One region of the Paenibacillus sp. FSL P4-0081 genome, then DNA from elsewhere that is predicted to be linked to it. Evidence: riboswitches for the same ligand, from Rfam matches in the RefSeq annotation. Region 1 holds a riboswitch; each other region holds the start of a gene.
What was found. A riboswitch is a leader RNA that binds a small molecule or an ion and turns the genes downstream of it on or off. The one in region 1 is predicted to bind cyclic di-AMP.
Positions count from the first base shown of each region.

Region 1 (4,163 bases):
GATGTCACGTTATCAGATGTACTGGCAGGTCTATTTCCATCCGGTAACACGCAGCTCGGAAATTATTCTGCGCCAGATTCTCCGCAGAGCCAAGGAGCTGGTACAGGAGGATTATGGTTTCCGGTTCATGATTGAGCCGCTAAGTGATTTGTTCCGCGGGGATGTAACGGTGGAGCAGTACCTGCTGCTGGATGAGGCATTGATGCAGACAGCCTTCATGCAGTGGACGCTGGAGAAAGATGAAATTTTAAGCGACTTGTGCAGCCGGTTTATTCATCGTAAACTGTATAAATATGTGGAGATGGAGCATCTGGATACAGAGACAATTGACGAAATCCGCCGCAGCTTTGCCGGTGCCGGACTGCGTGCTGATTATGATCTGGAAATTGATTTTCCGACAGATCTTCCTTATGATGTATTCCGTCCGGGGGATGCTTTTGACAGCAAGCAGATTCTGCTTCTGGACCGTCATGATAAGCTGCGGGAGATCTCAGAGGTATCGGATATTGTACGCTCAATCAGCGGGATTCACCGAGGCAGATACCATCTCTATTTCCCGCAGGACAGGCTGCAGAAAGCCCTTCCACAGTTGCCGCCCTCCATCGCAGATATTTTTGCAAAATAACCTAAAATACTTGTAATTCATCATAGAAATCAAGGCGGAAAGGATGAAATATAATGCAGTTATTCGACACACATACCCATCTGGATGCTCCGCAATTCGACGAGGACCGCGAGGAGGTAATCGCCCGGGCGCTGGAGTCCGGAGTCAGTAAAATGATCAATATCGGTTTCAACCGGGAAACGATTCCGACAACGATGGAGCTCGCAGAGAAATATGATTATATTTATGCAGCGGTGGGCTGGCATCCACAGGATGCATTCAGTATGAAGGAGGGCGACCTCGAATGGATCGCATCGCTTTGCAGTCATCCCAAGGTAGTGGCCATCGGTGAGATCGGACTTGACTATTATTGGGACACCTCTCCTAAGGATGTGCAGCATGAGGTATTCCGCAAGCAAATTGGCCTGGCTCGTGAACTGAAGATGCCAATCTGTATCCATAACCGCGATGCCCACGAGGATGTAATCCGGATTCTGCGGGAGGAAAAAGCGGGTGAGGTTGGAGGGGTGATGCATTCGTTCTCCGGCAGCTGGGAAAGCGCCAAAATGTGTCTGGATCTCGGCTTCCATTTGTCCTTCGGCGGACCGATTACGTTTAAGAATGCCAGGGTGCCCAAAGAGGTGCTCGCCCAGACTCCTCTGGACCGGCTGCTGATCGAAACGGACTCCCCATATTTGACTCCGCACCCCTTCCGCGGCAAGCGGAATGAGACCGCACATGTAAGACTGGTAGCGGAGGCAGCTGCGGCAATAAAAGGGATTGATTTACAGGAATTGGCGGAAATTACGTATGCGAACGCACTGGAACGATTTGGGATTGTCTGAAAACGGGAGAAAAAGCGGTGAAAAATGAAGTATAGCCGATATATTAAACTTTTATAGTCTAAAAACGGCTGAATATTACAATATTTTAATCATTTTTTTACGTAAACGTGGTTGAATCGTCCTTTACAACATGCATCAAAACAGGATATCATCTTTTCAGTGCAGTGAGCTGTTGTTACTGTGACAGTCACTATTTCATGGATCGTCTCGCTGAGTCTCCGTATGGAGAACGGGGGAACCAATAAATGCCCTGCCGCATGCCCGTACATAGAGTACAACACAGAATTGCCGCAGACTTTATTTGATTTCTTCACGTGGTCTTTGGGGTGAATTTGAGGGCAACCGCCGTGAGCGGGTGACCTGAGATAGGGCGTCTCTCTTATGCCCGAACCCGACAGCTAACCCCGTAAGCGCAAGTAAGAGAGGAAACCTCGTGCATAAACATTCCCGCGTATTCGACACCGGAGAAGCCACGAAAGAGTCCTCTGTGAACTCTTTTTTGGGCTTTTTTTTGTTTTGAATAATGCGGATGTTCCCGGCATACTGTTATATAACAGATATCCGGAGTAGCTATGCCGAGCAGGCGATCCATGAGCAGGAAACGCTGGAGCAATGCGGGCGTATCCTGTTGCAATCTCAAACCTAGTTTCGTCAGAAATGATGCAGTCACCTTGATATAACTTGGACGACGGGGCTATGTAAGGAGGATGGAGAGAGTGGGCGTATTCCAACCAGAGGTATCCCATGATTCGCAATCATCCAGCAGGTCTTTCGCATTACGGTTGAAGCAAGTGAATCCTCGCGTACTTTCACTTGCAGGTGTGATATCGATTGTTATCGCACTGTTAATTCTGCTGTACGTACACGGTCAGAGTAATAAAGAAATTATTTTAGTTATAGACGGACAGGTACAGACACTGGAGACGCGGGAAGCGCTGCTCAGTGATGTGCTGGCAAAGGAACAAATTTCGCTGCAGCCGTATGATGAGCTATCTATTGGCCTTAGTGATGAAATACAAGACGGCGACCGTGTCGTAATCACCCGTGCGCAGAAGCTTGTGCTTACTGCAGACGGTGCAACCAAGACCATATACACCACCGAGGATTCGCTCGGAGATGCCATTACCAAGCTGGGTTACAGCCTGGAGGGCAATGACAAGATTTTCCCTTCGCTTGATACCGCAGTCACACCCGACATGGAAGTCAAGATTGTCCGTATTACCAAGCAGACCGTACAGCGGACAGTAAACTTGCCTTTTAAGGTCATCAAAACCGCAGACCCCTCTCTGTATAAGGGAGACGTAAGAGTTGCACAGGCAGGCAAGCCGGGCGCGATCATCCAGCATATCGAGAAGATATATCAGGATGGGGAGCTAGTCTCCATGAATATGGTCGGCAAGGAAGTTCAGACGGTAACCAAAGATAAGGTTATTGCTGTCGGTACCAAAGCGGTTCCGAAGCCTGTTGTAGCTGCTGCAACTACATCCAAAGCAACAACAACCTCCAAATCATCCAAAGTCAGTGCGAAGAGCAACAACGTCACGAGCAAGGCAGGCGTAGATTTTGAATACAAAAAAATGATCAAAAACGTATCCATGACGGCTTATTCCTCGGAAGAACCGGGAATTGGAACACGCACCGCCTCCGGCACACGCGTAACGGAAGGCCGCACTATTGCAGTGGATCCGAATGTAATACCAATTGGCTGGTGGGTGTACATTGAGGGATTAGGGTTTCGCCGAGCAGAGGATACCGGCGGTGCCATTAAAGGCAACAAGGTGGATGTTTACTACGATTCACTGAGCCATGCCCGTAATTTCGGCCGGAAGTCGCGGACCATCTATGTGATTGGACCTGTGAAGCCGGAGCTTAACTAAGCGGCAAGTCTTTTGCAAATTAGCGGTTTATAAGATATAGTGGGGGTAGCACTTACGGAATTTAGAGAGCTGCCGCTCATCACTTATACATTCTTTAGCCAAAAAGAAGGGGAGCGAATCCTCTTCTTTTTGCGTTTTAGAGTAAGGGAGTAAATTATTTATGATTAAAGAATTAATTGTCGTCGAAGGTAAAAGCGATACCGTGGCCGTTAAGCGGGCCGTAGAAGCGGATACGATTGAAACAGGCGGTTCCGCAGTGGACCGCAAGGTCATTGCGAAGATTACATTAGCCATGGAACGCAGAGGGGTTATCATCCTCACGGATCCCGATCATGCCGGAGAGCGAATTCGCAAAATTGTCTCCTCCAAGGTACCCGGATGCAAGCACGCATTCATTCCGGAGAAGGATGCTACCCGCAAAGGGGATATAGGTGTGGAGAATGCCTCGCCTGAGGCCATCCGCCATGCGCTGGAGCATGTCCACACTTCTTTTGAAGGGGCACCGGCTGTAATCGGGCTGGATGATCTTATGGCCGCAGGTATGATGGTACACGCACAGGCAGCAGAGAGAAGAATGCAGCTTGGCAATCTGCTGGGTATCGGTTATTGCAACGGCAAGCAGCTGTACAAGCGTCTGGCGATGTTCGGTATTACACGCGAAGAGTTCGCGCGCGCTCTCGCCCAAATTGATCAGGGAGGCATTACTTCATGAGCGACACTCTGAATATCTCATCCCCAACTAGAACCAAAGCAATCATACAGCGGTACGGGTTTTCGTTCAAAAAAAGCCTGGGCCAGAACTTTTTGATCGACCAGAATATTCTGGACAAAATTGTC
Region 1 is NZ_CP009280.1:30,286-34,448, forward strand. It holds gene P40081_RS00140 (HD domain-containing protein) at 1-625, shown strand, start outside; gene P40081_RS00145 (TatD family hydrolase) at 679-1,449, shown strand; cyclic di-AMP (ydaO/yuaA leader) riboswitch at 1,648-1,877, shown strand; gene P40081_RS00150 (resuscitation-promoting factor) at 2,166-3,326, shown strand; gene rnmV (ribonuclease M5) at 3,487-4,038, shown strand; gene rsmA (16S rRNA (adenine(1518)-N(6)/adenine(1519)-N(6))-dimethyltransferase RsmA) at 4,035-4,163, shown strand, end outside.

Region 2 (4,163 bases), 660 kb from region 1:
TGCACCTCTGTCCCGCATGGTTAAAGAGTATTCTGGTTACAAGCTGGATGCATTCTATAAATTAAAACCTAACTTCAATTCATCTATTACAAGTTATGCGCTCATGAACAAGTCACCAGATTTGGAATTGGATTTTTGGTCAATACTATCTGAAGAACTGACACAGGTAGTAAACGGGAAGAAAACATTAGACAAAGCTACTGCTGCAATTCAAACACAAACACAAGCTGCTGCTGATAAAGTGGCAAAGGCTCAGATGAAAAGGTAATTAACACAATGTGTTTCTGAAATCAGGATCATTTAATCATCAACTTACCAGATTGGAACACACATTATTACAATTCCCTTCTTTTCTTTCACTAAAGGCGGGCCGAATGTTAGTTTCTAACGGAAGCAACCTGATAGATTTCACGCAAGGGATGCTAACGGGTATAGGCATTGTGGGTATAGTGGTGACCATCATAGCCTTTGGCAGATATCAGAAGCGCAGCCAGTAAACATAGATCAAAGCCCATTCGCCGGGGGAGGCGGGTGGGCTTTTTTTACTTATGCAGACAGTGCGCTTGGAGCGCTATCCTTCCTTTTTACATTTTACAAATAAGAAGTTTATGGAAGGTTTGTTTTTCATATTCTTACCGGGCTCATCTATTTCTGATATCTCGACCAGGCCATAGTTGGCAAAGTCTTGTTGAATGGAGTCAGCATCATAAAAAAACATTTTCACTCGGTCCATGATTTCGAAATAGTCTGTATCCAGTTGGACGCCCTTACCGTACATTGGTGCTTTTTTGGATACCGTTGTAAAGACCATATATCCTCCCGGCTTCAGCTGATTATAACAATCCTGAATGAACTTCTCCCGCTCACGCTGATCCAATAAGTGAATCAGTGCATAGCAGAAAATACCGTCATAGAGTTTGTTGTCAAATGGCATGTCGGTTACCGAGCCGTGGTAAACATTCATATCCAGCCCGCGCTGCCTCGCCAGATCAATCGCTGTTTGCGAAATTTCAATACCAGTAACATCTATACCATTGTCCATAAAAACCTTTGCATTTCTGCCATATCCAATGCCGGGAATCAGGATGTCTTTAACATTCTTTTCAAGGAAAAAATCCTTGGTTAAGATTGCCGAGTCAGAAGGTTCAAATCCCCACATCGTTTGTTTTTCTATGAAGCTTGCTTCCCAGAACTCCGTCATAGCCCGATCTCCTTTAATTACACTAAATAGTTATTACGGACATATTATATCTACGATAGAACCAATTTGCAATGTTATTGTTAACCTTCGTATTTTAGCTAAGTGATGATCCGGAGTTGAACAGTGTGGTAGTGAGCTATCTGGATGATTTCATTGCGAAAGTGCACATGTGGTGTTCCGGAGATACCTCAGAAAGTAAGACGATAGATGAAAGGAAGGCTCTGTATGCTGAAATCAGCAAGGAGACGGCAAATATAACAGATTACGAAATTAATGAAATGAATAAAATAAACGCTGATGAATACGAAGTGGTAGTGGACAGGTCCTGGGATAACGGGAGTGATGATACCGCTGTCTATTCAATGATTAAAATGATGGGATATGGAAGGTGGATGACCTGTAGTGATGAAACGGGCTTATAAATAATGCTGTTCTATAGAGTGATCACAAACCACTCTAAACTGGTTAAACCCCCGCAGATAGTGTACCTTAGTAATATTAGTAATTAGGAGTGGTGATTTTTTGTGAAAAAAAGTAGACAAACCCCCGTGCTGGTCGTGGTCTCCATCCTGCTGATCATTATCAGCAGCCTGATCCCGTCGGACAAATCAACCTGGCTGGGAGCACTGCAGACCATCTTGCTGGGCGTCGGGCTGCTCGGATGCTGCATGGCTTTTTGGCGGTTCGCCAAGGGCGGCAAGGGCAAGCGCTGATTTCTGGCACTGGAACAGATAGCATAGCATTAGCAAATGGAGAGCCGTGGCGGATGCTGCGGCTTTTATTAATATGTACGACGTCAGCGGATTTACTCTATGCAGCGCTTGCTACGCGGACTGAGAGGACCTTATTTTGTGAAAAAGCCTGCTTTTTTGCCCGTTGCGGACTCAGGCGCGCTTATATTGTTCGAAGGAGCTCAAAATGAGGCGAAACTGGTTAGTTAAGGTCCTCTGAGTCCGCATGGATCGCAGTGGCATGATTGAGTCTATTGTTGCAGGCCTAGCCATCTTCCCTATTATCCCGCCGACGGACGCGGGACAGCTGGCCGCGCAGCAGCCATCTGTTCGCGAATCCCTCTGAGCTGCGCTTTCAGCTCAGGAACGCTTCGCTGCAGGATGAGGCTGATCTCGGGCAGCGGCAGCTGGATGCCGTACCATAAGGCGCTGGCGATCTGATCCTCCCAGGTGAGCAGGGCAGAAGAGCAGCGGCCGCGGTCTTGAGCAACCAGCGAGCATTGCCGGATGCATTCCCTGTAGGCGGCAAGGGAGTAAGCATCTGCTTGGATGCTGCCCTTGAGCCAAGGCTCATAGAGTGCCGCGAATGTAGCAATTGCGGCTTGATCGGCGCGGGCGCCCTTCTCCAGCAGGAGACAGCTTAGCGCATAGATGGTTCCGCTATATTGCTCAATATAGCTGGTGAATCCGGCAGCGGGAACTGCATTGGACGATAATGGGTCTGGCATGTGGACACGTTCCTTCCTGAATGTGGGCGATTTATAGTTTGGATATGTAGTTGATAGGTTTGCCGAAATGCTGATCCGCCGGAATAAGTGCGCAAAAAACCGCAGACAGAGGAGGACCTCTGCTGCGGTTTTGTTACAGGCGTAAGAAGCCTGGGGCAAAATCGTGGCGGATCAAGATCTCTCTCTTTACGCTTACGGGGTTAGCTGTCGGATTCGGACGGTGAGAGTCGCCCTACCTTTTGAGACTGCGTAATTGAAGTCTCCTTCGGATTCACCCCAAGTAGGCCTGCGGCCTGATGGTTCCCCCGTTTTCCGCTTGGCGGAAATTCAGCGTGCATTCACATTATCGCTGGTAACTTTCAACACGAATCATACCCTTTCAGGATTGTCTTTGTAAAAATGGAAAAGAGTGCTTCTGCGCCGGATTTGCAATAAATTGCTGCTTCGCGAGGAATATTGGAGACTAAAACCATATATGTGGCCGATTATCATCCGTTTATCTCGCTCAATCGCCGTTTTTTATTTTTGGGAGGTAGCGGTGAGGGAACTCCGGAAATATTAATGCGTTAGACCGGAAACGCCGTCGATATTGATTTTTTGTGAAATGGCGTATTAGTGAGTAATCGGGAGATAATGAGAGATTGAAGATGAAGTAAGCGTTACCCGTCTGGCAAATAGATTCGTGAATGTGTTATTAGAGTAATTATGGCGGTTTACAATTTGTACCTGAATTAGAGCCTGATTCTACGAAAAGTGTACCTTTCTAGCCGCACAAACTATACATCCGGGAAGGCCTAATTCCCGCTTCCCGAATGCTTGACTTGGACCCTACTCCAGGGATTATCATTTGATTCTGTAAGGGCAGACGGTCAGTAAATTACCAAGACTGAAAGCCAAACTAAGAAGCTGGATTAAGAAGCTAGATTAGGAAGGAGGCCAGCAGCCAATGGAGCCTGTTTTTACGATCGCCGAGGTAGCAGAGCGGACAGGACTCAGCCAGGATACCATCCGCTATTATGAGAAAATCAAGCTCCTGCCCCCGGCAAGCCGCAAGGAGAACGGCCAGCGGGCATACAGCAGGCGTGAGCTGGACCGGGTGCATTTCGTCGCTATTCTCAAAAGAACCCATATGCCGCTGCGCACCATTCAAGAATATATCAGGGCTTCAGCGGAAGAGGACTACGAGGAATGCTACAGTGTGCTGGACGGGCATAAAACGTTGATTGAAGAGCAGCTTACGGAACTTACGGCGGCACTGGAGCTTATGAAATACAAGCTGAAGAACTTCCGGGAGCTTAAGGACGGCAGGTTCATCGCGGAAATGGAACAGAGGAGGAACGAAGTGTGAAAATTGGGATGAATACGGAGCTGAAAAGCGGGATGAGTAAAGAGTCGAACAATGAGACAAACAATGAGGCGAGTAATACGAAGTTTATGCAGCGACCGATTCCTTCCGGATGGGGTCCGGACACTACGGCAGAGCAAGTAATCCAAGGCCATAAT
Region 2 is NZ_CP009280.1:686,443-690,605, forward strand. It holds gene P40081_RS03040 (ABC transporter substrate-binding protein) at 1-268, shown strand, start outside; gene P40081_RS39680 (hypothetical protein) at 375-497, shown strand; gene P40081_RS03050 (class I SAM-dependent methyltransferase) at 572-1,201, opposite strand; gene P40081_RS03055 (hypothetical protein) at 1,327-1,623, shown strand; gene P40081_RS03060 (hypothetical protein) at 1,726-1,914, shown strand; gene P40081_RS03065 (hypothetical protein) at 2,214-2,660, opposite strand; cyclic di-AMP (ydaO/yuaA leader) riboswitch at 2,836-3,003, opposite strand; gene P40081_RS03070 (MerR family transcriptional regulator) at 3,607-4,008, shown strand; gene P40081_RS03075 (oxidoreductase) at 4,041-4,163, shown strand, end outside.
Region 2: linked by a shared signal. The riboswitch ahead of P40081_RS03065 (hypothetical protein) and the one ahead of P40081_RS00150 (resuscitation-promoting factor) in region 1 are both predicted to bind cyclic di-AMP.

Region 3 (4,163 bases), 4.2 Mb from region 1:
TTGCCGCTTGGAATTCAGAAGCTTCAGGATGTGGAGGGGCTCAGCCCGCAGATCGTGATGGCCGGGAATATGATGCTGATCGTGCCGATTCTGCTGGTCTTCCTGATTGCACGCAAGCAGATTATCAAAGCGTTCACCTACATGGGAGTGAAGTAGCGGGAATACCCTGCGGCCTTGCATGTTGAATACCAAATACAGCAGTTCATGGAGGAGAAACGAATAATGAAGGTATGGGGAAAAAGAGTAACTCCGCTGCTCGCCACTGTTGCACTGACCACCGTTCTTGCAGGCTGTGCCACCACCGAAGCCGAATCCAGTATAGCGGCCTATGAGAAAGGGGATTCCGTTACCGAGCTGAACTTCTGGACCTCCGCCGTGGAGGATGTAAATCAGAATCTGGTGGACCAGTTCAACGAGACCAAAGGAGCCGAGCTGAATATCCATGTGAATGCTGAATATCAAGGCGATTACTGGGAAATGCAGCAGAAGATTAACGCTGCAGCCATAGCGGGTACGCTGCCGAATGTTTTTATTGATGAAGTGGCGATGACTAAGGGCTTTGCCGACAGTGACATTATTGCCAATCTCGAACCGTTCATGGAAACGGACAAGTTCGACACCTCGGATTTCAAAATCGGCGACCTCGGCAACCTGTATCTGGGCGAGGATCTGTATGCCTTTCCCCATATGCGGAGTGTTCCCGTGATGTATGTAAACAAGACGCTCGCCGCTAAAGAAGGGCTGGATCCGAACGGACCGGCGACCTTTGCCGAACTGGAGGCCTATCTGCAGACCGCATATGATGCTACCGGCCAGCCGCCGATGTACCTGTTCAACTATGACTTCTGGGTGATGGAGGCGCTGTTGCATTCGTACTCGGATACTAATGTGGTCAATGAGGATGAGACGAAATCCAATATCAACAGTGAAGGCGCAGTGAAGCTGATCTCCTTCATTGAGGATCTGGAATCCAAGGGACTAATCAAAGTACTCGGGGTCACGGACAAGGATGCCTACTATGCCTCCATTGCCAATCCGGGCACAGCGCTGATCTTCTCCAGTGTCGGCGGCTACAAAACGTTTGCCGGCATGGCCGCGGAGAGTGGAATTGATCTCGGCGTATCCATGATTCCTGCCGGAGAAGACGGCAAACGGGGCGTTCCGGTCGGCGGATCGAATACGTATCTGGCGAATACGGGAACGGATAATGAGAAAGCAGCCGCTTTTGAATTCATGAAATGGCTGTCGGATACCGAACAGGCGGCGTATGCTTCTGCCAATACGGGATATCTTCCGACCCGTCTAACCTCCCTGGACACAGACCTGATGAAAGAGACCATTGCCGCCTTCCCAGGCTACAAGGTCGCTTCCGATGAGCTGGAATTCAGCAAAATGCGTCCGATGACCGGTACGTACCATGAGATTGAAGATCTGATGGGCACACGCATCAACGATATCTGGCTGGAGAACCTGCCAATTCAGGACAGCCTGGACACGCTCGCCAAAGAGGTGGATGACATCCTGAACCGCTGATTATAGATGATGTTTAAAGCAAGCAGAGCAGTGAGTCTCCGGTAACGGGAGAATCGCTGCTCTGCTTTTTGGGTTCACTGCGGCTGGTTTCTGCGCGTGTTGGGCAAATTCACCTAAGCTATTCATTCATAGACGAATATGGGCTATACTGAAGTTTCTGTTAATCTATATCCGCAAAAATATATGTAATCGCTGAGTTCCGTAATGGAAGCGGGGAAACCAAGTTTTCTGGGGTGAATCTCGAGGAATCGAGTAGGGCTACTCTTCAAGCCCGAATCCGGCAGCTAACTCCGTAAGCGACATGAGAGGATGCACAGGTAATGCCGTATATTGACGTCAATGGAACTACCCTCTATTACGAGGTGTCGGGCAGTGGTCTGCCCATTGTTTTTATTCATGATTATTCGACTTCACATCATCTGTTCGAGCCTCAGGCGGAGTATTTCAGCAAGCGGGCGAAAGTGATCTTGTTTGACCTAAGAGGGAATGGGCAATCCGGTAAAATGGATGTGGAGATCAGCCGGATTGTAGACACGCAGTGTGAAGATCTGAAGGGATTATTGGATGGACTGTCCGTAGAACGGGCCGTCATCGTAGCTTGTTCCAGCGGTGCTGTGCTTGCCCAGAAATTCGCCTATCTGAATCCTGAACGGGTAATTAATCTGGTGTTGGTGGACAATTACATCCTAGGAGATTGTACGTCCAAAGGCAGCAAAGTGCTGGAGCTCTTTCAAATCTGCGCATGGGCCGCCCATTATCTTCCGGCTGAAATGTTCATCCGTTCTTTGCGCATTACATATAACAAATGGCTGTCTGCGTATCATATTCTGAGAAGAGAGCTTGTCCATGAACGGACAACAGAATTGATTAAACAGCGTCTGGCACTAAGACATACGGACAGCTACGGGTTTGCACTAAGGCTGCAGGTTCCCGTTCTTTGTGTATCAGGCAATCAGAATGAGCGGGTTCTGGAGCAGGTGAGACAAACAGCGGCCAAATATCCGCTCGCCACGCTGGCAATACTGGAAGATGCCATGTATCCCAGCCATTTATGTCAGCCGCAGCACTTCAACCGGCTACTGCTTGATTACCTGAAAGACCAGCAATGCTTCCAGCGGAAAATTTATTAACGGCACCTGTAGAAAATCTTTGACAAGTATAACAGGTACCGTTATAATAAATTCAACAGGTACCGTTACATTGATTGACAGGTACCGTAAATATATCCCTGGGAGGATTCATAATGAATATGAATGCTGAATTGTACGACAAGCTCGCCAAGCTGCAATGGCTGTTGCAGAGACAGCATCTGAAGAACCACGCCGCTGTTGGCCCTATGGCAGATACGTCACGGGGACAAGGCAGGATCATGGCGTTTCTCCGGATGAAGGACGGAATCAGCACGAAGGATTTATCCTATATGCTGGACATTCGTGTATCCTCGCTCAATGAATTGCTGGCCAAACTGGAGAAGGCCGAATATATTACCCGTCAGCCTTCCGAGACAGATAAACGCATCATGCTGATTTATCTGACGCCGAAAGGGCGGGAGGAAGAGGGCCAGGAGGTTGAGGGCGGCAGCATATTTTCAGTCCTGTCTCCAGAAGAACAGGCAGCCTTCGGTGAATACCTGGTCCGCGTCATTACAGCCTTAGAAGAAGAACTAGGAACAGATGCAGACCGTGATGTAATGGCTATGTGGATGGAGGCCGCTAAGGAGCGCATAGGATCAGAGGAATTCGACAAGCTGATGGCCATGCGCGGACAAATGAGCAGAATGTGGGGAAATATGGATGACGGACGCTTTAGCGGAAGATTCCCCGGATTTGGCCGGGAAGGTCAAGGCGGCGGCATGAACGGCTTCGGCTGGCCTTCCAGAGATGGTAGAGACGGCTCGAAGGACAACTCCAGTGATTCGGATGACAAGTAAGTAAAGCATTTCCTATTAGCAGCAGCGGCGCTGTCTTTCCCGAAGAACTGAAGGCAAAGGCAGCGCAATAAAGATTTTACCAAATACAGTCTGAAACTGACGATTAGTCAACACCCGCTTACGAGACCCGTATTGTCATTTGTTACGGGTTTGTTTGGTGCGGCGCAAAGTTCGCAATCAATTTATAGTTAGAATTCTAACTAATATAGAGACTAACATACAGGAAGAAAGTGGTGAACCGCATGGATACAGAAAACCTCCATTACTTTGAAAAAGCACCGGTTGCAAAAGCCGTAGCGCACTTCGCAATACCAATGATGCTTGGAACGTCAATGAGTGTCATCTATTCCATCCTGAATGCATTTTTCATTGGAACGTTAAATAACACTGCCATGTTAACCGCACTTGCCTTAACCTTACCGTTATTCGCGGTCATTATGGCGCTGGGTAACCTGATTGGTGTCGGCAGCAGTGCCTTCATTTCCCGTTTGCTGGGAGAGAAAAATACGGCTGATGTTAAGCATGTGTCTGCATTCGCCTTTTACAGCAGCCTGGTTCTCGGTCTTATCGCGATGGCCGTCGGCCTGCCGCTCATTAATTCTATCGTACATGGCCTCGGGGCAACGCCTGACTCCTTCGGATTTACCAAGGACTACGTCACCATTATGCTTATTGGCTCACCCTTCGTTGTATTATTCTT
Region 3 is NZ_CP009280.1:4,285,046-4,289,208, forward strand. It holds gene P40081_RS18295 (carbohydrate ABC transporter permease) at 1-156, shown strand, start outside; gene P40081_RS18300 (ABC transporter substrate-binding protein) at 223-1,533, shown strand; cyclic di-AMP (ydaO/yuaA leader) riboswitch at 1,714-1,846, shown strand; gene P40081_RS18305 (alpha/beta fold hydrolase) at 1,854-2,663, shown strand; gene P40081_RS18310 (MarR family winged helix-turn-helix transcriptional regulator) at 2,777-3,463, shown strand; gene P40081_RS18315 (MATE family efflux transporter) at 3,706-4,163, shown strand, end outside.
Region 3: linked by a shared signal. The riboswitch ahead of P40081_RS18305 (alpha/beta fold hydrolase) and the one ahead of P40081_RS00150 (resuscitation-promoting factor) in region 1 are both predicted to bind cyclic di-AMP.